Regions from separate parts of the Roseburia sp. MSJ-14 genome, predicted to be linked through region 1. Evidence: predicted binding sites of a transcription regulator. Region 1 holds the regulator's gene; each other region holds the start of a gene.
What was found. Region 1 encodes HrcA, which represses chaperone genes, less so after heat shock. Its sites were predicted from a motif close to TGTTAGCACTCNNNNNNNNNGAGTGCTAACA; they were not measured.

Region 1 (9,228 bases):
TGACGTTTTGCCGGCTCACCAACTAATCTTTCACCTGTTTTTGTAAATGCTACAACAGATGGTGTTGTTCTTGCTCCTTCTGTATTGGCGATAACTACTGGCTTACCACCTTCCATAACTGCTACACAGCTGTTTGTTGTTCCTAAGTCAATACCAATTATTTTGCTCATAATAGCGACCTCCTATAAATTGATTATCTAAAAACTTAAATGTTTGCTATTTATTCCATCAGTATGCTTACTGTACTACAGCTACCATACTGTGTCTTACTACTGTATCACGGTACATGTAACCTTTTTGTAATTCCTGTGCTACCATACCGGATTCTAATTCATCATTTTCTACCTGCATTACCGCATTGTGAAATTCTGGATCAAATTCTGTTCCAACTGCTTCGATTGGAGTTACTTCCAAAGCTTCTAACTCTGTCATTAACTGTTTGTATATTTTTTCCATTCCCTGAACAAAAGCATCCTCTTTTTGTTCTTCCGGAACTGCTGCCAAACCTCTTTCAAAGTTATCTACTACCGGCAAAATCTTTTCAATTACACTTTTTGCTCCAACTTCAAACATCTGGGTCTTTTCTTTTTCTGTACGCTTACGGAAGTTATCGAATTCTGCCATCTGACGTTTCACACGATCCGTAAGTTCTTCAATTTTTTCTTCCTGCTTACTCTTTTTTTCTTTCTTTTTGAAAAATCCCTTTTTCTCTTCGTCACCTTCGGAAGTTTCTGTTTTCTCTGCTTTCTCAGTTGTTTCTGTTGTTTCTGTTGTTTCTGTTGTTTCTGTTGTTTCTTTAGCTTCTTCTGTTGCTTCTGCCTCTGTAGTTTCTTTTACTTCTTCTGCTGTTTCTTCATTTTCTACTTCATTTATATCCTTATTTTGATTTTCAGCCATTCTCTAATCACCTTCCTATTCCTTTTTCGGTTTCTTAAATACGGTATCTAGTTGTACTTTCAAAGTTTTCAGATTGTCCATAACATTTTCATAATCCATTCGCTTTGGTCCAATAATACCTATTGTTCCCTGCATCCCTTCACCTAACTCATATGTGGCTGTTACCACACTGCAATCCTTCATATTCTTAACCGGTGATTCATCACCGATATAAACCTGAATTCCGTTTTCTTCGGATGCTAACGTATCATTTACCAAGCCTACTAACTGTTGTTTTTCTTCAAAAGCTGATAACAATTCACTTGCTTTTCCTGAATCACTCAATTCCGGATATTTCAAAATATTGGTTGCACCGCTGGTGTAAATCTCCAAATCTTCATCTTCTTGAATTGCTTCTGCCAATGCATCTAATACATCGCCTACAATATTGCTGTGAATTCCAGCTTGTTCTTTCAGTTTTGATATGGTACTAAGGTTAATCTGTTCTACGGAAAGACCATTGAGACTTGTATTCAACAAAATATTTAATTTCAATATTGTCTCACTGTCCAAGGCTTCCCTGGTAGGAATCATTTTATTCTTTACAATGTTTCCTTCCATTACGATAACTGCAAGTATCTGATCGTTGTCCATCTGGGATAATTGAAGGAACTTTACCTTATTTCTCTGATAGGATGGAGCTGTAATCATTGCGGCATAATTGGTATTGGTTGCCAATACCTTTGCCATCTGCTGCAAAACCTGTTCCATCTTGGTGGTATGTTCAATCATGAACTCCTTCATTTCTGTAACTTCCCGATTCTTTTCCTTCATCAGATTGTCTACATAAAATCGATAACCCTTATCAGAAGGAATTCTTCCTGCTGAAGTATGTGGCTGAAGAATATAACCCATTTCCTCTAAATCAGACATCTCATTTCGGATGGTCGCAGAACTCAAATTCAAATCAGAATACTTGGAAATTGTCCGAGATCCTACCGGTTCTCCTGTATCCAGATAATTACGAATAATTGCATCCAGAATCTTTATTTTTCTGTCATCTAACTCCGTCAATCTGCACCCTCCTTTTTCTTTGTTAGCACTCATTTAGTTAGAGTGCTAATATCTATGTACTTAACATAGCACTATCACTTTTTCTTGTCAATAGTATTTTTCATATTTTATATTTTTTTTAGATTTTCAGCAAAAACTCACTCATTACATAATTGCTTACGGAAATTCCCTCTTCGGTAAGGAAAATTCTTCCTGCCTGCTGCTGCAATAATCCCTGTGAAACCATTTTCTTTATCACTTCTCCATAAACAGCCTCGATTTCCACACCAAAAGCTTTTTTAAAATCACCTCTGCTGACACCCTTTATCATCCGAAGTCCTAAAAACATAAATTCTTCCATCTGTTCTCTTCGTTCTAATACTTCCCTTTCTCGTTCTTCAAAATCCCCCGCAAGATACTCCTGTAAATCAGATGTATTGGAAAAACGCACATTTTCTACCAGGGAAGCACTTCCAAGTCCCAGACCTAAATAGTTCTTTCTCGTCCAATACCCAATGTTATGTTGGCATTCTCGTCCCTTTTTGGCATAATTGGAAATTTCATACTGCATATATCCCTTTTCTTCTAATAATGCCCCTGTTAATCGATACATTTCCCGCTCTGTCTCTTCATTTGGAAGATATTTAGGTTCCTCTCCCTCTTCTCGGCGTTGTTCGTCTTCTTCATATGTTTGATAAAATGGTGTTCCTTCTTCTATAATTAGACTATATGCAGAAATATGTTCCGGACGCAGTTTCAAAATTTCTTTTAATGTACGCTCCCAATCTGAAACGGTTTGTCCCGGTAATGCCGACATAAGATCCACATTTACATTTTCAATTCCACCTTTTCGCACCAAATCGTAGTTATGTAAAAATTCTTCATAAGTATGAATTCTTCCCAGCATTTTCAGTTCTCGATTATTGGCTGACTGCAATCCCATACTAATTCGGTTAATACCTGATTCCTTATATGTTATGATTTTCTGACGCGCTAAAGTTCCCGGATTACATTCGATGGTAATTTCTGCTTCTTTTTGTATGGAAAAATTCTGTTGCAACGCTTCCATAATTTCTGCTATCTGAGTTTCCATAAGAATAGATGGTGTACCACCTCCAAAAAACACGGAAGTTATTTCATATCCTTTATACTGTTGTGATTTATATTCTGTTTCTTCTATTAATCTACGCACATAATGCCTGCGGACAGTTTCATCCACAGGCATTGACAAAAAATCGCAATAGAAACATTTTTGTACACAAAAAGGAATGTGTATATAAAGTTCTAATTCCTTCATTCTTTTCAAACCTCTCTACGGTTATCTTTTATTTATCATCCAACTTCAATACGCTCATAAATGCTTTTTGCGGAATCTCTACATTTCCAATCTGGCGCATTCGTTTCTTACCTTCCTTCTGTTTTTCCAGAAGTTTCTTCTTTCGGCTGATGTCACCACCGTAACATTTTGCTAATACGTCTTTTCGCATAGCTTTTACTGTTTCTCTGGCAATTACTTTTCCGCCTACGGCTGCCTGAATAGGAATCTCGAATAAATGTCTTGGAATTTCTTCTTTTAACTTCTCACACATTTTTCTTCCGCGTTCATAAGCACTATCGCTATGCACAATAAAGGAAAGTGCATCCACTTCTTCTTTGTTAATTAAAATATCCAGTTTTACTAACTCGGACCGAACATAACCTTTCATTTCATAGTCGAAGGAGGCATATCCTCTGGAACGTGATTTTAAGGCATCAAAGAAATCGTATATAATCTCATTCAATGGCAAGTCATACTTAATCAACGCCCTGGTTTCTTCCATATATTCCATTCCAATGTAAATACCACGTCTTTCCTGACACAAATCCATGATAGCACCTATAAATTCACTGGTTACCATGATTTCTGCACTTACCATTGGTTCTTCCATATATTCAATCTCTGATGGATCTGGCAAATTAGATGGATTGGTCAATTCAATCATTTCTCCATTGGTCTTGTGCACCTTATAAATAACTCCCGGTGCGGTGGTAACCAAGTCCAGATTGTACTCTCGCTCTAAACGTTCCTGAATGATTTCCAAATGTAATAATCCTAAAAATCCGCATCGGAAACCAAATCCCAAAGCAATCGAAGTCTCCGGCTCAAATTGAAGAGCTGCATCGTTTAACTGTAATTTTTCCAATGCATCTCTTAAATCCGGATATTTTGCGCCATCGGCAGGATACATTCCACAATATACCATTGGATTTACTTTCTTATATCCCGGAAGTGGTTCGCTGCATGGACGATTGGCATCGGTAATCGTATCACCTACCCGAGTATCTCTTACGTTTTTCAAACTTGCGGTAATATAACCAACCATTCCCGCACTTAATTCTTCACATGGAATAAACTGGCCTGCACCAAAGTATCCAACTTCTACCACTTCTGCTGATGCTCCGGTTGCCATCATTTTGATGGTTGTCCCCGGCTTCACTCTTCCTTCTTTAATACGGCAGAATACAATCACTCCCTTATAAGAATCATATAAGGAGTCAAAAATCAATGCCTGCAATGGGTTGTCCGGACTTCCACCCGGTGCCGGTATCTTAGATACAATCTGCTCCAACACCTGATCTACATTTAATCCGGTTTTTGCAGAAATTCTAGGAGCATCCTGTGCTTCGATTCCGATTACATCTTCAATTTCTTCTACCACTCTGTCCGGGTCTGCACTTGGCAGGTCAATCTTATTGATTACCGGAAGTACATCCAAGTCATGATCCAATGCTAAGTATACATTTGCTAACGTCTGTGCTTCAATTCCCTGTGCTGCATCTACTACCAGAATCGCTCCATCACAAGCTGCAAGGCTTCTGGAAACCTCATAATTAAAGTCTACATGCCCAGGTGTATCAATTAAGTTAAAAATATACTCTTCTCCATCCTTTGCCTTATAGACAATACGAACAGTTTGCGCCTTAATGGTAATTCCACGTTCCCGCTCTAATTCCATGTTATCTAATACCTGCGCCTGCATTTCCCTGCTGGTAAGCAAACCTGTCATTTCAATAATACGGTCTGCCAAGGTTGATTTTCCATGATCTATATGTGCAATGATACAAAAATTTCTGATTTTATTCTGCTCTATTGTCATTTCCGTTCCTCCAAATTTCTTATCGTGCAACTAGTATAACACAACTCTTTGAGGCTTGACAATCTTTACAGAAGTTTCTTTTTTCTAAAAAACAGGATACAGGCAATTACTACCGCCACACTTAAAACTGTCACGAACAAATATCCATACTGCCAAGTTAGTTCCGGCATGCTCACAAAATTCATTCCATACCACCCCGCCACCAGTGTCAATGGCATAAAAACCGTAGTAACAGTGGTAAATACTTTCATAATTCGATTCTGTTCATATGCGATTGCCGCATCTAAGGCTTCTCGTACATGTACCAACTCTTCATATAAAAATTGTATCTGTTCGTTCATCCTTCTTACCTTATTTTCATAAATCCGAAAATAACAGGCACATTCTTCCGACATCTCCTGCTTTCTTCCCGTAACTCCTTCTACCACACTTAGAAGCTGTCCATAATCATTTTTCCACAATGCCAAAGTACGCTTACACTCAAAAATCGCCTGATTTCGATTTCGTTCAATCTGTCCTGCCACAATTTCCCGTTCCATATTGATAAGATATTGTTCCATTTCTTCTACCACTTTTTGTCCCCTTGTTAAAATTGTGTCAAAGATAATGGCCACTCCCTCCTGTTGTGTTATACCGCTTTTTTGCTCTTTCACTTCTTTTAAAATATCTGTTTCGTCCTTTAACGTCACCAACAAAAATTCCTGCCTGTTTAAGAAAAACACCATCCACAACGGCTTGACTCTTTTTCCGTTATGCATTTGAAAACTTCCGCAAATTCCATGTTCTGTAGTTTTTACACCATTCCAGTAATCTAGTTTGATTTTTTTCAATGTTTCCAGATATTTTTCTTCCTCCATGTCTTTCAACGCTACGATTCGAACCTTCTCCATTTATTCATCTCTTCTCTATCATTCTGTCAAAACCTTATGTAATAAATCTGCCAATGGTTCCATGGCATTCATGGCTTCCTGCAAGGTATTGGTCTGTGCTCCTACTTCCACCAATAAACTCTTCGGGCAATAATGCAGATTATAGCGATATCCTTTTAAATAAATGCCACGGGTAAATCCCGGATAATACTCCTCTGCTGCCAATTTCATTTGAAATGAAAATGCAAGGTTATCTGCTAAATACGGATTCGGCAGATTATTTAAATCTCCATTTTTTGTAGTATGGCTTAATCCGTTAAAAAACATCACCTGTGCCATCTGTTTTCCATTCACTTCCGACACCAGTCTTGTGGTATCTGCTACTCCATCACGATGCAAGTCAATCACTACCTCAATAGATGGATTTTCCACTAATATCTGCTGCAATGCGGGTCCCGCATATGAATATGCATTATCTCTGTCTTTTACATCATATTCCCCTGTATGATGTATTACATTCAATCCGTATTTTTCCCGCAAAAGACTGGTTAAATACTCTCCTACTCCTACAACACTTGCATTGGCATCCCCCGGTGTAGAATCACTATATCCTTCCTGTGAATGGGTATGGTAGATTAAAATCTGTGGGGACTCGCTCCCTCCCTGCAATTTCATACTTTTTCCTAAAAGTACATCCGGATTTAATTTACTACTATCAATAGTGGTAGTCCGATCCACCTGGTAAAAGTTATGAATCAAAAAATCAAAGTCATAGAGTTTTTCTCTTGGAATTTCCACTACCTTCTGCATGGTATCCCCTGTCACTCCTTCCTGTTGTTGGGGTGTCACCAAAACATTTTGCAGCACAGGTGTTCCTGCAATTCCTTTGGCTGTTTCTTGTATCTGTCCTGCCCTTTGATTTTCCTCTAACATCTTACATTCTTCTGCCCCTTCTGCTGCACTGGCTGCCTCATAACTTAATTCACTTTCAATCTGAGTGGGATATTCTTCTACTTCATCTGTATATTCAGAAATCGGGAAAAGTGTTTCCACCTTTGCCATGAAAATTTCTCCCATACTCCTCTTGTCTTTCTTTTCTTCTATCTGTTCTAGCATTGCCGGCATACAATTTTTCCAAGCACTGATTGCTATTTTTTCTTGCAAATAACTTCCAATTTGATGAATTGCCGGTCCCTTTCCAAGTACCGACATGTTTTGATAACACACAAATACCAACAGAACACAGGTTGCCCCCAATAGACATTGCAACCGTTTTCCTGTTTTTTTTCTTCTTTTTATCAAATCATTCCTCATTTCTTATAATTTTCATTTTCGTCGTCAATAGTTAAGTATATGCCTGTACCATTTCTTTTATGCTAATGCAATATTAAGCCCCTCTGAAATGGTATCACTTAATTTTCTGACTGACTCATCAATATCCTTTGGTGTTACAAACATTGTATTCAACTGTGGGGATAATAATTCCCTTATCAACTCATATTTTTCCATAGCATTCAATGCATTTAACCCGGTACTTAAAGACTGTAAATGTGCGCTTTCTTCCATTGCCTGTATCAGATTTTGCATAGTGTCACTTACAATGGTTGCCGCGTCTACCACCGTTGGTACACCTATTGCAATGACCGGAATTCCTACTGTTTCCTTTGATAGTCCATGACGATGATTCCCCACACCTGACCCAGGATTGATTCCGGTATCGGTAATCTGTATGGTACGGCTCAAGCGTTTGGTGCTTCGTGCTGCCAATGCATCAATCGCTATTAAAACATCCGGTGCTGTTTCTTCGATAACTCCGCGGATGATTTCCTGACTCTCCATACCTGTCTGTGCCATTACTCCCGGAACAATTCCGCTTACGGAAGTTACTTCTTCTTCTCCAAATGCATATTTTCCAAATTCTTTTAATACATGACGTGTAATCATCATTTGATCTACTACCCGTGGTCCTAATGCATCCGGTGTTACTTCTCGATTTCCAAGTCCTACAATTAACACGGATAATTTTTCTTCTGTCTTTGGCAACAGATTTTTAATGATTCTTGCCAGTTCCATAGAAATTCTTTGATGATATTCCTCGTCCTGTCCATCCATATCCGATGCCTCTACGGTAATATAGTTTCCCTTTGGCCGTCCCATTGCCTTCGCACCGTTTTCTGTTTCAATTACCATAGTGGTAACTTTGATTTCTGTCTCTTCTAAATATTTTTCGTCTACTTTTACTCCTTTAATTTCTACATTATCCTCTTCAAATTTTTCTCGTGTCTCTAATGCCAAGTCTGTTCTTACCTGAAGCTGTTCCATATTTTTTCCTCCATTGGCTCTTTATTCTGTCTATATCCCTGTGAATTGTAATTATTTTTTGCAAAAAATCCCAAAATATGTATTGACAGATATAAATTTTCGGGCTAAACTATATGAGTATGTTTACATTAGAACGTCCGTGTCCGGCTTTAATGAAACAATATAATTAACAAAATCAATTTTTAATATTGGAGGTGTACGGATTGGCTAACATTAAATCAGCAAAAAAGAGAATCTTAGTAACTGAGACTAGAGCAGCTCGTAATAAGTCTATCAGATCTGCTGTTAAGACTTCTATTAAAAAGGTAGAAGCTGCTGTTGCAGCAAAAGATAAGGACGCTGCACAGGTAGCATTATTAGTTGCTACTTCTGAGATCAGCAAGGCTGCTTCTAAGGGTGTTTACCACAAGAACAATGCAGCTAGAAAGGTTTCCCGTTTAACCAAAGCAGTTAATGGAATCGCTTAGTTATTAGTGTAAATAAAGTAAAAAAGAACGTTGATGCCGTCATGTCAACGTTCTTTTTTTATGCAATAGGAAATACCGTGTTACATTAAAATACGAAAGTATATGATTTTCCTATGATATAAAAAGCACCTGCTAGGGAGACGCACCTTCCTACTTTGCACTGTATTTTACAATCAGTAATTCTACTGCCATACGATCATTCATATTTCCTGTCTTTACATCTTCTTCGGATTGGACACAATCTCCTACCGCTTCGCGCAACTGTTCCTTGGAAAAACTTCGCGCCTGCGCCTGATTTCTTCGTACTGTGAACTCCGGTATACCTGCCTTAGATGCAATAAATTTATTGTCATATCCATGTCCACTTAGCTCCTTTACCTGAAGCAATATCTGAAACTGTCTGGCAATCAAGAATAAGATTCGCATGGGTGGCTCTTTTAATGCTAATAAGTCGTAATATAAGTCCAATGCCTGTTTTTGCTTTTTCTCTGCTATGGCATTTAC
Region 2 (6,514 bases), on a different contig from region 1:
TCTGCAGTATAACCGAAATATTTGTGTAGTTCATTTTTCAAAGACTGGCTCTCCATAGAAATAATAAATTTCAGTACTGTTGCAAAATCCCATTTTTTCTTTCTTGTAAAATCTTTGTTTGGATTAACCGTGAATTCTGATGAATTCAAAGACATGTCATCAATTAAATTCCATAGTGTGTTTTTTACTTCTTCCGAAAATCGCATAAGCGAAACCTCCTAAAATGTAATATATTCAAGGGGCTTCGCCGCATTTTTTTGTTAATTTGTCAAGTGTTTTTTCTAAAAAAAAAACGAAAAAAAGAACAGATATGTAAGCTATCATATCTGTTCGGTATAATATATTTTCTTATCTTAATGACATTGGACTCCCGTGCCGGAGGGGCTGAATTCTGTATAGGAGTCCATTCTCTCCACGATGTCTTCTGCCATCTGTGTCAGCTTTCCACCAAACACGCAATGGTCGATATCTACCATGCAGAAATCATCAAATGCACCCATACCGATTCCGTCATAACCATCCATTGCATTGACTGCCAATCGAAAATCCGAAAAGGTATTTTTATCGGCACTGCTCGCTTTTCTGCCATTTGTCTGATACGGCACTTTTGTCATGCGTCCGTTTCTCTCTTCATATTTCCACAGACAGAACCGTCCATCTTTTTTCAACTGTTCAGGAAGTTTCTCGTACATCCTGTGCTCCTCCTTTCCCGCTTATTTCCCGATGCATCATTTCTCTGTAGCTCTTGCAGATAACCACACTTTAAATTCCGAAACCGGAATCAATACCCGCTTGCCGACACGGACGATCGGGAAGTCTGCCTCTCTGGTCAGAGCATATGCTTTGCTTAGGCTGATTCCCATCTGCATCGCCATTTCCTGTACGCTCATCGTGATTTTATCCATAGCCATCCTCCTCTCTGCATTTCAAACATGAATTGCTCTTGTTTTCTATCACAGTATACTTTATAATGTTACCAAAGGCTATTTTCTATTGGTAATAGGTCGTACTGGAAGTAAGTTCTATCGGTAAGAATGGAGGTAGAATATGAACGAAGATTTCAGTTTGGGAAAAATAAGTGCGGATGCAAGACTGACAGCAACTTTCAAATATTATGAAAAGACAGAAAAGAACGGGGAAATCATAATAACCGCCTGTCTGGGGGATGGAGATGTGCCACGGCTCAACCGTGGCTATGGCTTGGATGGAAACGAACTCTGGCTTTCCCTGAACAATCTGTATCAGAGCATCCGTGGAAAAGATGACAACACTGCTGCCGATGATATCATTTCATGGTGTCAGCAGTACGCACACCCTTACTATGCATTCGGCGGTATTGCCGAATATAAATGGGATATAGATAAAGATGCAGAATATTGGGATGTGTCTACCAATATACTTGGAAGTTTTACTTTCGATGTAAAAGAGATGAGGGATGATTTAGAAAAATTGTACCGTGACACTCTGGTTATCCTAATGTTCAAAAAATGTCTAGAGCAGCTTGATATTTCCGATGACCTTGCACAGATAACATGGACAAATGAATTTGCGGATTTTAATTCATTTCCTATGCAGAAACATCTCGGTAAAATATCTGCTTACCTAAATGAAATGAGTGGAGTGACCATGAAGCTTGGATTAGATGAGAATGGAGAATTGAAGGTCATGCCGGATTTCCACTCTGTTTTTGACGCTGCCCGATTCGCCCTGTCGCAATATGTATCTATCCCTACAGATTATCCGATTGCCTATGCAGACCGAGTTGGTGTTGCCACCTGTGAGTGCTGTGGTCGCCTGTTTATCAAGAACGGAAACCGTCAGAAATATTGTGATAATCCGGAATGTAAAAAGGAACGAAACCGCAGAAAATCCCGCACAGCTTATCACAGGAAAATACAGGAAGAAAATGATAACCGCTGGGCGTAATCACTACATTTTTCACACTGGGGCAAGATGTGGCAAGTAATATAGGTTATTTTCTATAATGGCTCTATAAGAATAACCTATATTATCTGCCACAAGCTGCCCCAACTGTTTTTTCATAGAAAAAGGGCGTCGGTTCTCACCGACACCCCAGTGTGATTTTATCCCTATTCTCCATAACGAAATGCTGAATTTCCAGTCAGATTTCTGAGCAAAATCTTCCTTGCTGTCTTATAGTCATTTCCGATGAAGCCAAGCCTGAGTAAAAAACATCGAAAAGCATACTTGTCATTGTCTGTTTCAGTCGGCTTTGATGATACTCTTTTTGCATTTTTTTCCATATCACACAGCCTTGTGATAAATTGCGTGTATGCTGCTATCTCGTCACCATCCTCCGTATATGGAAACCATGCAAAGTTAATTTTCTTCTCTGTGATTTCAACCTCGGTGCTATTCGTCTGAAATGCCTTTTTGAAAAGCGTCTGCTTATTTGCTATGATCTTCTGTAAATTTTCCAATGCCGTATCAGTAAGGCTTACTCTCGGAACTGCTATTATCAACTTATCCTTCGGTAAAAGCACTTCTTCAGTAAATTCCGCATCATCCTGAAACCCACGCTCCCGTAACTGGCGAATTAAGTGTTCCACCATTTCTACCGCTACTCCCTCCGGGATGTGCAGCACACCCTCTTTGTCCAGTCGGTATCCTGCAATATCGTATGCACAGCTTGGCACCCGCTCATAATGCGGGGCTGTTCCAAGTATTTTTCCAATCTCCTGTGCCAGCTTTGGTCTTTGCTTTGGTTCCAGTGTAAATCGGATTTCGTTTCTCATAATATGTACCTGCCTTTCTTTTTTCGGTAGTACATATATCACTCTGACGGCACAGAATAGCTAGACATTTCTGATTATATTTTTGTCAGAAAATATGCATAAAAACTGTGCTTTTTCCATCGTTTCACACACGGTTTTATGCGTATTTCGGTATTATCCGGCAAAACAAAATCGGCTAAAGAAGCGGTATTCTGCGAGGATTTTCATATAATATGAATTTTGTGGGTATCCCCCCTGTTTAATTCTGCGAAAATTCGCACGAAAGGGGCCATCGGTCTTCAGGCAGAAAGGATGTAGAGATTTGGATTCCCCCACTCAACAATTTATTTCGAGCGCAATTATTAAAATATTAATATTGTTTTTATTCGCCACAGCGTATATAATATTAAAAAAGGAGGTCGCTATGGATTATATTTCAGTTAAGGATGCAGCAGAAAAATTTAAAATTTCAGAAAGAAGAATTCAAAAACTTTGCGAGACAAATAGAATAGCTGGATGTACAAGAATAAGTGGTATATGGCTGATTCCTTCAGATGCCGTTAAGCCTATAGACGAAAGAACTTTCTCTGTTCCAGATTCGTCTAAATATTTATCACTCAAAGAAGTTTGCGATGAACTTTCCATTTCTACTGCAACTGGGCGGAATTGGATTAAACTTGGAAAAATTATTCCTGAAAACACCGACACAAAAAAAACATATTTTTCAAAAAACTATATAACAACCTTAAAAAAAGAAATACAGTCTGGAAAGATTTCTGCATTAAAAAGTCGCCGTAATAAAAAATTTGTATCTGGATATGCTTTATACAATTCTTATGTATCAGAGAATTGTATAAATATTCCCACTATCCAAAAACTTTTAGCACTCATATCAAAAAACGAAATCATTATTTCGGAAAATGTAATACAGTATATCATTGCGGACTGTGCCATTCATCTGCTTGGAAATAAAAAAAATTATACGTGGAGCGGGCAAGGTAACTTGCTTTTAAAATTTTTGAATCAGGAACTTACAACCGGAACATATGATTCACTCATTGACGATTTGATTGACAATGGTGATAGTGCCAGATTATTCTGTAAACAGAATAACGCAATATTTAATTTAGATTATGAATATGAACCACATGAAGATATTCTCGGTCTCATCTATATATCATGTAAAAACTTAGGTAACAGAAAATCTACTGGTTCATATTACACCTCTAATAAGGTTGTCAATCAACTTATAAGTAAATTCAAATTCAAGGAAAATGAAAAAGTTCTTGATCCTTGCTGTGGAACTGGTAATTTTTTATTACAACTTCCAGACATAATACCTTTTGATAATATCTATGGAAACGATATTGATGCCATAAGTGTAAAAATCACCAAGCTCAATATGGCATTAAAGTACAATGCTGATATCAACATCATTGATGCTCATATTACTAATTTTAATTATCTTACCAATTTTAACCTTGATACCGAATACCATTATATTATTGGAAACCCACCATGGGGATATGATTTTTCCGAAGATGAAAAAGTTACATTGAAAGCGAACTTTAAATCTATTTCCAACAAAAGCATCGAATCCTATGATGTTTTTATAGAACAGGCTCTTAGAAATCTTACTTTGGGCGGACATCTTGCATTTGTATTACCAGAAGCACTACTAAATGTAAAAGCTCATACAAGTATAAGGAACATTATACTTAGTAGTTGTTCAATCAGACATTTGGATTTTCTTGGGAACGCTTTTGACGGAGTACAGTGTCCTTGTATTATTATAGATCTGCAATACCAGAACGCTCCTCTCTCTACCGTCGGAATGGTAGTTAGTAATAAAGACGACGTGTTTACAATCAATACATCTCGAACAACTTCCGCAAATCACTTTAGTTTTATAACTTCTGACAAAGAATATAAATTACTTCAAAAAATACGCAATATTGATTCTGCCTGCTATTTAAAGGACAACGCAGACTTTGCATTGGGAATTGTAACCGGAAACAATAAAGAATACATTTCCAAAACTAAAACAAAAACAAATGAGATGATTTTAAAGGGTTCGGATATAAGCAAATACCACGTCAACCCTACAACAAACTATATTGTTTTCAAACCTGAGAGTTTTCAACAAATTGCACCCACTGAAATGTATCGTGCACCTGAAAAGTTGCTGTATCGTTTTATCAGTAGCCAGCTTGTTTTTGCATATGACAACACACAAATGCTGTCATTAAACAGTTGCAATATTGTTATTCCGAAACTCCGCGAAATAAACATAAAGTACATCCTTGCTATTCTTAATTCAAGAGTTGCTCAGTTTATTTACAAAAAGGAATTCAACTCCGTTAAAGTACTCCGTTCTCATATTGAAAGCATTCCCATTCCTATCACTGATGCCGCAACTCAGGATAAGATTATTTCTGTAACCAATAAACTTATTGCCGGCTTAAATGGTGAACAGCTTTATGCCCAATATGATACACTTGATTCTATGATATGTGACTTATTTCACTTAACAAACACAGAGCAAAATATTATCAAACAGGTTGTAGACAGGGATAATAAATTTCTTGATTAAAAACCAAGCCAATGATGTTTTACACTATCATTGGCTTGTATTTTATTTCTTTCCTTTTTTCTTTACAGCATTGAGAACATCTTTTTCAGCAACACAGAATGGTACCAATTCCTCTTCTGCCATAAATACCTGTCCTTCATATACTTCGACGCCTTTAATTCCTGTATTTTCATTTCTATGCTGAGATCCGAGTTTTCCTGTCTGTAATAATTCATCACTGGTCAACACCCAGTAAATCAGGTCATCTCTGCACACACCTATCCAAATAAATACATCACAGCAAGTCGGTTTCAACTGCTGATAATGATATTTGAAAGAATTTGCTGTGGCTTCGGAGTGCAAATATGCTCTACTTGCAAGGCTTCCCCCTGCTCTTGTGCTGTTTGCTCGACAAGCCTTTACCTCGACTCTTATACCATCTAACCATAAATCAAATTCTCCATCAAATTTGGGATAAACTGAAGCAATATTCTCTTTCGTCGCCTTCATAAATTCTGGGAAAAGATTTAAAATATGCTTTTCGCCCCATGTTTCTCCAAATGTTCGCGGTGCCATATCAAACAAATCTAAACATTGATTCCGTTTTGCATATGCATTTTGCAGTTCCATATATTTCTCATAATCAATAGCTCTTGTAGACAATAAATATGCAAGCACACGCCCCTCAGTGCTAAACGGGAAAACCGGCTTTTCCCGTTTAATAACTTCTATAATTTGATCATCTACACCGGATTGTTTTAAAAGTAAATCCAGTTCATTTTGTAATTGTTTCATATCACTAATTCTCCTCTTGAAGTAGTTCATATAATTCTGGATAACTTAATACTCTTTGTAAAAAGTGGTCTCTATGTAATCCAATATTTCTTCTATTTAAATGGAACTGCCCTTCTCCCACATTTCCCCTGTGCTGTTTGTTGGAATAGTTTTCAAAATTTAATACTTCCAAACGAGTAACCTTAAATATCTCAATCTGATCCCAAAAGAATAGTCCATAATATAAAATATCAAATTCCTTTCCCTTAATCTGTTGTATATTTGAATCAAAATCATATATTTCCGCTTCATACGAAAAAATAGCCCTTGTTTTGTAATCCGCATCCATAACTTGTTGAAAAACATTTTGATCATTGATTGCTTCTTCATTTTTCTTTAGCGCAGTAGAAAACTTTATTTCTACACGAGCATT
Region 3 (9,228 bases), 460 kb from region 1:
TATTTTCGTATTATTTGTCTCTGATGGTGTATATTCTACAGCTATCTGATATACCTGTTTCATAATATGTGAAAGTTTACCACCGCGTCCGATAAATATCTCTACCAGAACTACAATAACTGTTGTGGCAATTCCAATGACATACATTCCGGCGCCTACTGCCATCCCTACGCCAAGTGTTGCCCAAATTCCGGCAGAAGTTGTTACTCCACTTACATTTTTATTTCTGGAAAAAATAATTCCGGAGCCTAAAAATCCGATTGCAGTAACGGTCCCCGCTGCGATTCGGGAGGGGTCTACTCTGACATACTGTCCTAACACATCGTTGAAACCATATTTCGATAATACAATCATCAGTGCTGCCGATACTGCAACAATCACATGAGTACGAAGTCCTGCCGTTTTTTTCCGGCTCTCACGTTCATATCCGATGGCTCCTCCACAAACTCCGGCTAATATAATTCTCACCATGAATTCTAATTGCTGTATAACTAATGGCATATTGATATTTTTTACCATAGGCACATATCATCCAATTCTATAAAAAATGATTGGATTCTTCCTTTCTCCCAGGCTCTTCTGAGTTATTCCATTCTTATCTTATTCTATACTTTCTTTCATTATTATACGTTCTTTTCCCCCTAATGCCAAGTGCTTTGTCTGTGCATTTACAGGAACATATTCTACAAAAAACAAGAGTCCGACAAGCGGACTCTTGCACAATTTAATATAACGCAGTATTTTTTCTCTTTTTATTCTATTGCAATATATTTCTTTTCTTCCACTGCTTTTGCTTCTTTTTTCGGAATTGCCATCTTCAATACACCATTTTCAAATCCTGCTTTAATATCATTCTGAGTAATATTTTCACCTACATAGAAGCTTCGCTGACAATATCCGGTATAACGTTCCTGACGTACGAATTTTCCTTTTTCATCTTTCTCGTCATTTTCTTCCTTATGCTCTGCTGAAATGGTGAGATAGCCATCCTTCAAATCTGCCTTCAAATCTTCTTTCTGATATCCCGGCAGTTCCATTTCTAGCTGATAATAATCTCCCATATCCTGCACATCTGTACTCATTAAGCCCATTGTTTCATTCTGATTATACGGTGTACGGAACATTTCCTGAAACATATCGTCAAATGAGTTTCCAAAAAAATCATCTACAAAATTTCTTCCAAAAATACTAGGTGCTAACATAAGTCATTCCTCCTTAAATCATTCCAATGAATTTTACAATATCTTGCACTATATTATGCTATCTGAATATTTCCTTCATGCTGCTCTGTTTTCTTCGCTTTCTTAGGAATCTGAATCTTTAATACGCCAAAACGATACGTTGCTTTTAAATCTTCTTCTGAAATATCTGTTCCAATATAAAAGCTTCGCTGATAGTTACCATAATAACGTTCCTGACGAATCCATTTATGATTCTCCTTCTCTTTTCCGCGTTCACGCAAAGCCGATACAATCAAATATCCATTCTGAATATAGGCCTTTATATTTTCCTTATCAAATCCGGGAAGGTCAATTTCCAACACAAATCTATCGTCCCTTTCTCTGATATCACTTTTCATTGGATAACGTTTTCCTGTTGCCTTCATAGGTCCTTCCTCCTTTTCTTCTTCCTTTGTTCTAGTTGTACTATAACGCATATTATTAGCACTGTCAAGAGGTGAGTGCTAATTTCACAAAAAGTTCACATTTTTTTGTCAATGATTTTTCTTCCACATTGCAAGATTTTCCTGTGCAGGTCCACGCAATAACTTTCCTTCTTCCGTAAATCCCGAACCATGACAAGGGCATTCCCAGGTTCCTTCATCTGCGTTTTTTTCAAGACGGCAGCCCATATGACTACACTTGGATGGAACCTCTCCCTGACTCAATAGCTGCTTCGATAATCCTTTCACTGCTTTTGCTGTATTTTCTGCTAAATTTCCGGACATTGCTGTTACTGGAAAACGTTGCGGTGCAAAAACTTCTTCGTTTTCGTTCTCTCTTCCCAATATCATGTCTGTAATAATTTCTGCCGCTACCATAGAACTTGTCATTCCCCATTTTCCAAATCCGGTTGCCACATACCAGTTTGGAATATCCGCAGAAAAATATCCGATATACGGAATCTTATCTAATGGCATACAATCCTGCGCCGACCAGTGTGCCAGTTCTTTATGTTCTGGATAACACTGATTTGCCTTGCTTCGTAATAAATCGTATTTTCCACCCTCTATATTTTCTCCGGTACGATGACTCCCTCCCCCTAATAAAATCATATGTTTTCCTTCTTCTTCCGCTCCTCGAAAAGAATATCCTTCTTCATCTATCCCAAGATACATTCCTCCCAGTTCTTTCTTGGTTTCTAACGCAATCACATAACTTCGCTCCTGATGCATTCTAAGAAAATAATATCCCGGTGTCAGAATCCATGGATAATGGCTTGCGAATATTACATGCTCTGCTTCTATCATTCCATGTTCTGTAAATACACAGTGATCTTCTAAACGTATGACACGAGAATGTTCGTAAATCATAAGTTTCTCTGATATTTTTTTCACAAACTCCAAAGGTTGAAACTGCGCCTGCCCCTGAAATCTCACAGCCCCTTCCACCGAAAATGGCAATTCGGTTTCTTTAGTAAATTCTGCATCAATTCCACATATTCTTGCTGCCTGTACTTCGTTTTCTATTTCTGCAACACGCTCCGGCTGTTCTGTATAAAGATATGAGGAACACCGGCGAAACCGGCAATCTATGTTTTCCTTTTCCACAATTCGCTCGTATTCTCTGATTGCCTTTTCATTGGCTCTTGCATACTGTATGGCTTTTTCTTCTCCAAATTTTTCAATTAAATAGGCATAAATCAAATTATGCTGAGAAGTAATCTTCGCTGTGGTTCCTCCTGTCTGACCGGAAGCAACTGTCTCTGCTTCTAATATTGCCACTTCCTGTCCCTGCTCCTGCAACAAATAGGCAATTAGAATTCCTGCCATTCCTGCTCCAATTACTACATTTTTTATATGCACATTCTCTTCCAGTCTCTTTCGTTCCGGTAATTTTAACTCCTGTTTCCATATAGACTCCATGCTGTTTCCTCTTTTCTAATAAATTATATTTCCTATTGTATAATAAAGAGTCCGCCTGGCAGACTCTTTCGCGCCCGAGCGGTGTCATTCACCACTAATTTCTTATTACATGAAAAAGCCTCTTAATCTTTCGATTAAGAGACTTCTTTAACATTCATTATTCTGCCTTTTTGAATTTTTATTCTTATTTTGAAAACATAACTTTTTCACTATTAAACATCTTAGTTAAAACAAACACACCAATTCCTGCATAACAGAAGTTTGCAATTACCGTTACAATAATATTGGTAACATTCATATTTAAGGAGAATACCCCATTCATACTCTGTACACTGTTGTAAAGTGGAATCAAATACCAAACCGGTTCTGTCTTACACAGACTGTCAATCATAGAGGTAATACCGATTAACATGGAAATCAACATAATCGGTGTGACCCATCCGGTTGCTTCTTTCACACTTTTTGCAAAAGCTGATACAATCGCAATTACAGAAACAATTACCATAACCGTGGAAATGATAATGAAGAATAACATTACATAATCTTTTACTCCATACACATTTGCACTTATATCTCCTGCACCTCCCATTAAGTTAGGTAAGGATAACATAGTTCCAAGGAAACTGGAGCAACCACTTAAAATAGCAATCACACTAAGGCTTAAGATTTTACCAAGTGCTAAATGACTACGTTTCATTGGAGTAACAAGCAATGTAGCAATGGTTCCACGTTCCTTTTCTCCTGCAATAGATTCCGGTGCTACTGCCATACATCCACTAAACAGGAACATAATCATAAGCATTGGAATCATCATAGAAAACATTTGTGCTGTCATATCTTCCTCAGATGCAAGATCATACTCACCGTTTCCTGCATTGATATCAAATTTATTTGCCATAGCAGATTCGATTTGATCTAACACACTTGTCATTAAGTTATATGCTGTACTGGAATCTGTCTCGGTAGAATTATAATATAATTCTACATTTGGTGCCTCCTCTCCGCTCTTGGAATCATATGCTGCAATTTGAGCATCAAAATTTTCTGGAAATACTGCCAGTAAATTGTAATTTTCATCTCCATCGGATATTTTTTCTTTTACATCTTTTACATCTTTTTCATTGGAAACTTCTTTCAGCTCCATCAAATCTCCCTGAGATACCACTGTTTTTACAGACTCCGGAAGATTTTCTACATATACCGCCGGTTTAAAATCTTCTGACTGTTCCAACTGACCGGAAAGTCCACTTCCCATAAAAGTATATAACAAATAAATCATAATTCCCGGAAGAAAAATCGTAGTAAGTACCATTCTCTTATCTGTAAAAAAACGTGTAAACTCTTTCTTCATCACAGTTAATATATTATTTTTCATTGTACTCACCTACTCTTTCTGCATAAATATCAAAGAACTTATCTTCCAGACATTTGTCTTTTGTTAAATTTTCTAATGTATCACAGACTACCATATTTCCGTCAATAATAACTCCTACTCGGTCACAAATCTTTTCAATCAAGCTGAAAATATGTGTTGATACGATAATGGTCTTACCTTTTTGTTTTAACTCCAACAGGAAATCAGTTACTACCTTTGCGGTTAAAACATCCAATCCGTTCGTAGGTTCATCAAAAATAATGATGTCTGGGTCATGCACTAAGGATACCACCAGAGACACCTTCTGCTTCATTCCGGTAGACATATCTGCTACCTTTACTTCTGCAAACTTTGAAATTCCGAAACGCTCAAACATCTGTTCTTTTCTCTTTGTTGCTGTTTCCTTATCTACACCATAGAGTTCTGAAAAAAAGTCGTACAGGTAATTTGGTGTAAAGAATTCCTCTAACTTTAATTCACTGGTTAAAAACCCAATTTTACCTCGTACTACTTCCGGATTCTTCACTACACTTGTACCTGCTACTAAAATATCTCCTGCATCCGGCTTAATCAATGTTGCCATCATACGAAGTGTGGTGGTCTTTCCTGCTCCATTGGGTCCTAACAAACCAAATACCTCTCCTTCATATGCACAAAAAGATAACTGGTCTACCGCTACTTTGATCCTTTCTTTGGTTTTTTGTACTTTTTGCTGCTTCGCAGAAACTTTAAATGTCTTTCGCAAATTCTGCACTTGTAACAATTCTTTCATAACCTTTGCTTCCTTTCTTCCCGTTCTCTTGTACTATTTATTTAATACAATAATACAATTATATCTTTTTGTCAAGATATAATTTGTTGCTTTATCTTTTTTATTTTCCATGTGGTCTTTACAATTCCCACAATAAATACCATAACTATCAGATACATAATACACAATAATGCAACATCTACCTTATCACCTGCATCTTTTATAAAGAGCAGTGTATTGTTCGCCGTAAGAAAAACTTCAAAACAACCTACCCATACAAATAATTTTCGAATTCTTTTATACAGTGCAAGCTGTGATTCACAATCAGTATACAACTCAAAGGCTCCCTTGGAAGCTTCTTTGCGAAAAATTGACCACCAGAACCAATCACAGACATGTTCTGCACCAGTCTCTTCTACAAGCTCAATATATTGCTTTCTTTTCTCTTTTAGTCGTCCCTTTCCAATCTCTGCCGGCATATCAATGCGATACACATATTCTCCCGGCTGACATGGTTTAAATGTATATATACCCATGAAAAACTTCGTCATAGCCCAGCCACTTTGGCACATGTCATTTAGCCATTTTTCTTCCTTATCTTTATCAAAATAAAATCTAATCTTTTGCATGACTTCCGCCTTCCTGTTGCTGCATTTCCCTTTTTCCATTTCGAAGCAACTCTTCTAAGCGTGATATTTCCTGTTCCAATATCCTTCTACCTTCCGAGGTAATTACATACTGTTTCTTCTTTCTGGATGACTTATCCTCGCTATAAAGCTCTATCCATCCCTTATCTAACAATGTATTAATAGCTCCATAAAGTGTTCCTGCTCCGATTTCAACTCTTTCTTCCGTCATCTCCAACGTTTTTTGAATGATTCCATATCCATGATTGGGATTTAAAACAGAAAGCAAAATATAATACATACTTTCTGTTAATACAATATGCTTTTCCATTCTATCACCTCGCAATATATCGTTTGCCGATATATTCAATATATCAGATGCCGACATATCTGTCAACGTTTTTCCCTGTGTGGTTTACGCCCCCTTTCCTAATAACTAATTTTATCTCCGCGAGGCGTACTTCCTTAGCGGAGCGTTTTTATGCAATAGGACACATTTTCCTATTGCATAAAAAATAGGAACTATTACTCCAAACTTAGAATAATAGCTCCTATTTTTATCATTTATTCACTTAGTCTAACTCAATTTCTCTTAATTCTTTTGGTGGTAAAGATTTACTTGATGCCTTTACTGCCTTGTCAACTTCCTGTTTTGCTTTATTTACAGGAATATTGGTACCTGCTCCGGCAACACATCCACCCGGACATCCCATTCCTTCAATCAGACATCCATTCATCTTACCTGCCTTAGCAAGCATCAATGTTTTCTTACACTCTGCAAGTCCTTCCACATGCTCAATCTTAACTTCTACATCCGGATAGTACTCTTTTACACACTCGGTAACTGCCCTTGCGACACCGCCTGCTACTGCGTAACCACGACCTGCTCCTGTTGCATCGTGCATAGCATCCTGTGCTTCGATAGTCTGAGGATCAATATTTTTTGCCTCAAACATAGCACTTAACTCTTCAAATGTAATAACAAAATCTACATCACTTCTAACACTGGTTCTCATTGCTTCTAACTTCTTAGCTGCACATGGTCCGATAAATACAACATGTGCGTTTGGATGCTTTTTCTTAATACTTCTTGCTGTTGCAACCATCGGTGTTAGTTCTGATGATACACTCTCAATCATATCCGGAAACTGTGTCTTTGCAAGCATAGACCAAGCCGGACAACAAGAAGTCAATAAGAATGGAAGTTCTCCTGTTGCCACATGATTTGCAAAATGGTGTGCCTCTGCAACTGCTCCAATATCTGCACCTAATGCAACCTCATGAACTTCTGAAAATCCCAGTTGTTTTAATGCTGCCTTAACGCGGGCTGGAGTGGCTTCTGGACCGAACTGTCCTACATATGCCGGCGCTACTTCTGCAATAACCTCTCCGCCTTCTTTCATGCAACGAATCAACTGAAATATCTGAGATTTATCTGCAATTGCACCAAATGGACAACTTACCATACACTGACCACAAGAAACACATTTATTACTATCAATCTTAGCTCTTCCCTGATCATCGGTTCCAATTGCTTTTACACCACATGCCTTAGAACATGGACGCTCTTTCTTGGAAATTGCATCATATGGACAAGCTGCCTTACATTTACCACATTTAATACATTTACTCTGATTGATAATTGCGTGACCGTTTTCCTGAGAAATTGCTCCTCTCGGACAGACTTCCATACATGGATGAGCAATACATCCCTGGCACATATTGCTAACTTCGTATTTATTATCCTCACAGAAATTGCATGCGGATGGAATTACCTGCATTAGAGGTGGCTCATAATACTTTTCTGAAATGTTACTTTCTTCCACTCCATCTGTGATATGTACCGGCTTATCCTGCGGTCTTAAGCACATTCCCATTGCCAAACGTACTCGTTCAGATGCAACCGCACGTTCACGATAAATGCTTTCACGAAAACGCGGTTCATCTCCCGGTGTGATTTTATAAGGGATTGCTTCGATATCATTGTTTACATTATCAGACTCATACGCAACCTTTGCTACTTCTACAAAAACCTGTCTTCTTAACTGGTTTACTGGCGTATCAATTCCTCTCATCTGTAACCTCCTAAATATAAAACATATTTATCATAAAAAATTAATATTATTACACTGTTTTCGTTAATAATTTAACATAGTATATCCTCATTTACAAGGGCTTTGAACTATGTTTTCAATAATATACACATGTTTTTACACTTCCGCCATGCTCCTGCTTTCTACTTCTCAAATATTATATGATAGACGAGAATCAATATCAATAGTATTTATGTACCGATAACACATTTTTCTTTTTTTCATATTCTATAATAAATTTAACTTTTGAAAGGATTTTTCTTATGGAAAATTGCAATCATACACCCTCCAAAGAATGTGGCTGCAATACTGCTCCTTCTCGCTCTATGCCTATGCAGTCTCGTTCCATGCCCGGACATTCAACGCAATCTCGTTCCATGCAGTCTCGTTCCATGCCCGGACATTCCATGCAATCACGCCCCATGCAGCGTCCTTGTGAGCATATGAAAAACGACCCGCTTTCTAAGTTGCCAGTGGCTATGGCATATGTTCCATGGCAATATTTTGAAGAAACTTATGAACCGGATAAGGCACTTCAATACGGCACAATTTTCCCTGAATTGAACAAACCGTTTTACGGGAGAGGAGGCTGTCCGAGATGAGAGGAAATCAAATGGAACAAATTAAATTATTTCAGTGGATTAATATGGTCAGCTTTGCCGTAAATGACATTACATTGTATCTGGATACTCATCCAACAGATCAAAATGCCATTGCCTATTTTAATCATTTTCGCCAAATGCGCACCAAAGCTCTTGCAGAATATGAGCAGCTTTACGGACCTTTAACCATTGACTCTGCAATGCTGGAAGATAAATGGCTCTGGTCTACTCAGCCTATGCCATGGGAAGGAGGTTTCTGCTAATGTGGAATTACGAAAAACGTTTACAATACCCGGTAAACATCACTCAAACCAATCCCCAGATTGCTCAGGTTATCATCAGTCAGTTTGGTGGACCTGATGGAGAACTGGCAGCTTCTATGCGCTATTTATCCCAACGTTACACTATGCCTTATAAAGAAGTGTCTGGGTTGCTGACTGATATCGGGACGGAAGAGCTAGCACACCTCGAGATGGTGTCTACTATCGTCTATCAGCTAACTAAGGACCTGACTCCGGAAGAAATCAAAGCTTCCGGTTTCGATAAATACTATGTAGATCACACACTTGCCCTGTGGCCACAAGCTGCCGGTGGTATTCCTTTCAATGCATGTGAATTCCAGTCTAAAGGTGATCCAATTACAGACTTATTTGAAGACCTTGCGGCGGAACAAAAAGCCCGCAGCACCTACGATAA

Region 2: KQI83_RS05845 (excisionase family DNA-binding protein) is a predicted target of HrcA. The motif match lies at 972-1,002, and genes of this name have one in related genera.
Region 3: KQI83_RS05460 (Hsp20/alpha crystallin family protein) is a predicted target of HrcA. The motif match lies at 1,660-1,690, and genes of this name have one in related genera.

Annotation. Positions count from the first base shown of each region.
Region 1 is NZ_JAHLQD010000008.1:172,195-181,422, reverse strand. Features, by position in the region: gene dnaK (molecular chaperone DnaK) at 1-170, opposite strand, end outside; gene grpE (nucleotide exchange factor GrpE) at 238-897, opposite strand; gene hrcA (heat-inducible transcriptional repressor HrcA) at 913-1,950, opposite strand; gene hemW (radical SAM family heme chaperone HemW) at 2,069-3,226, opposite strand; gene lepA (translation elongation factor 4) at 3,255-5,066, opposite strand; gene KQI83_RS03230 (CorA family divalent cation transporter) at 5,132-5,956, opposite strand; gene spoIIP (stage II sporulation protein P) at 5,975-7,237, opposite strand; gene gpr (GPR endopeptidase) at 7,307-8,257, opposite strand; gene rpsT (30S ribosomal protein S20) at 8,461-8,724, shown strand; gene holA (DNA polymerase III subunit delta) at 8,875-9,228, opposite strand, start outside.
Region 2 is NZ_JAHLQD010000009.1:1-6,514, forward strand. Features, by position in the region: partial or broken gene KQI83_RS05835 (IS4 family transposase) at 1-206, opposite strand; gene KQI83_RS05840 (hypothetical protein) at 354-692, opposite strand; gene KQI83_RS05845 (excisionase family DNA-binding protein) at 729-905, opposite strand; gene KQI83_RS05850 (hypothetical protein) at 1,048-1,926, shown strand; gene KQI83_RS05855 (hypothetical protein) at 2,091-2,756, opposite strand; gene KQI83_RS05860 (TaqI-like C-terminal specificity domain-containing protein) at 3,160-5,328, shown strand; gene KQI83_RS05865 (restriction endonuclease subunit M) at 5,371-6,102, opposite strand; gene KQI83_RS05870 (hypothetical protein) at 6,107-6,514, opposite strand, start outside.
Region 3 is NZ_JAHLQD010000008.1:627,279-636,506, forward strand. Features, by position in the region: gene KQI83_RS05450 (MgtC/SapB family protein) at 1-501, opposite strand, end outside; gene KQI83_RS05455 (Hsp20/alpha crystallin family protein) at 753-1,202, opposite strand; gene KQI83_RS05460 (Hsp20/alpha crystallin family protein) at 1,256-1,606, opposite strand; gene KQI83_RS05465 (FAD-dependent oxidoreductase) at 1,715-3,085, opposite strand; gene KQI83_RS05470 (ABC transporter permease) at 3,270-4,460, opposite strand; gene KQI83_RS05475 (ABC transporter ATP-binding protein) at 4,450-5,232, opposite strand; gene KQI83_RS05480 (DUF2812 domain-containing protein) at 5,304-5,840, opposite strand; gene KQI83_RS05485 (PadR family transcriptional regulator) at 5,827-6,168, opposite strand; gene KQI83_RS05490 (4Fe-4S dicluster domain-containing protein) at 6,410-7,912, opposite strand; gene KQI83_RS16685 (spore coat associated protein CotJA) at 8,194-8,532, shown strand; gene KQI83_RS05500 (spore coat protein CotJB) at 8,529-8,795, shown strand; gene KQI83_RS05505 (manganese catalase family protein) at 8,795-9,228, shown strand, end outside.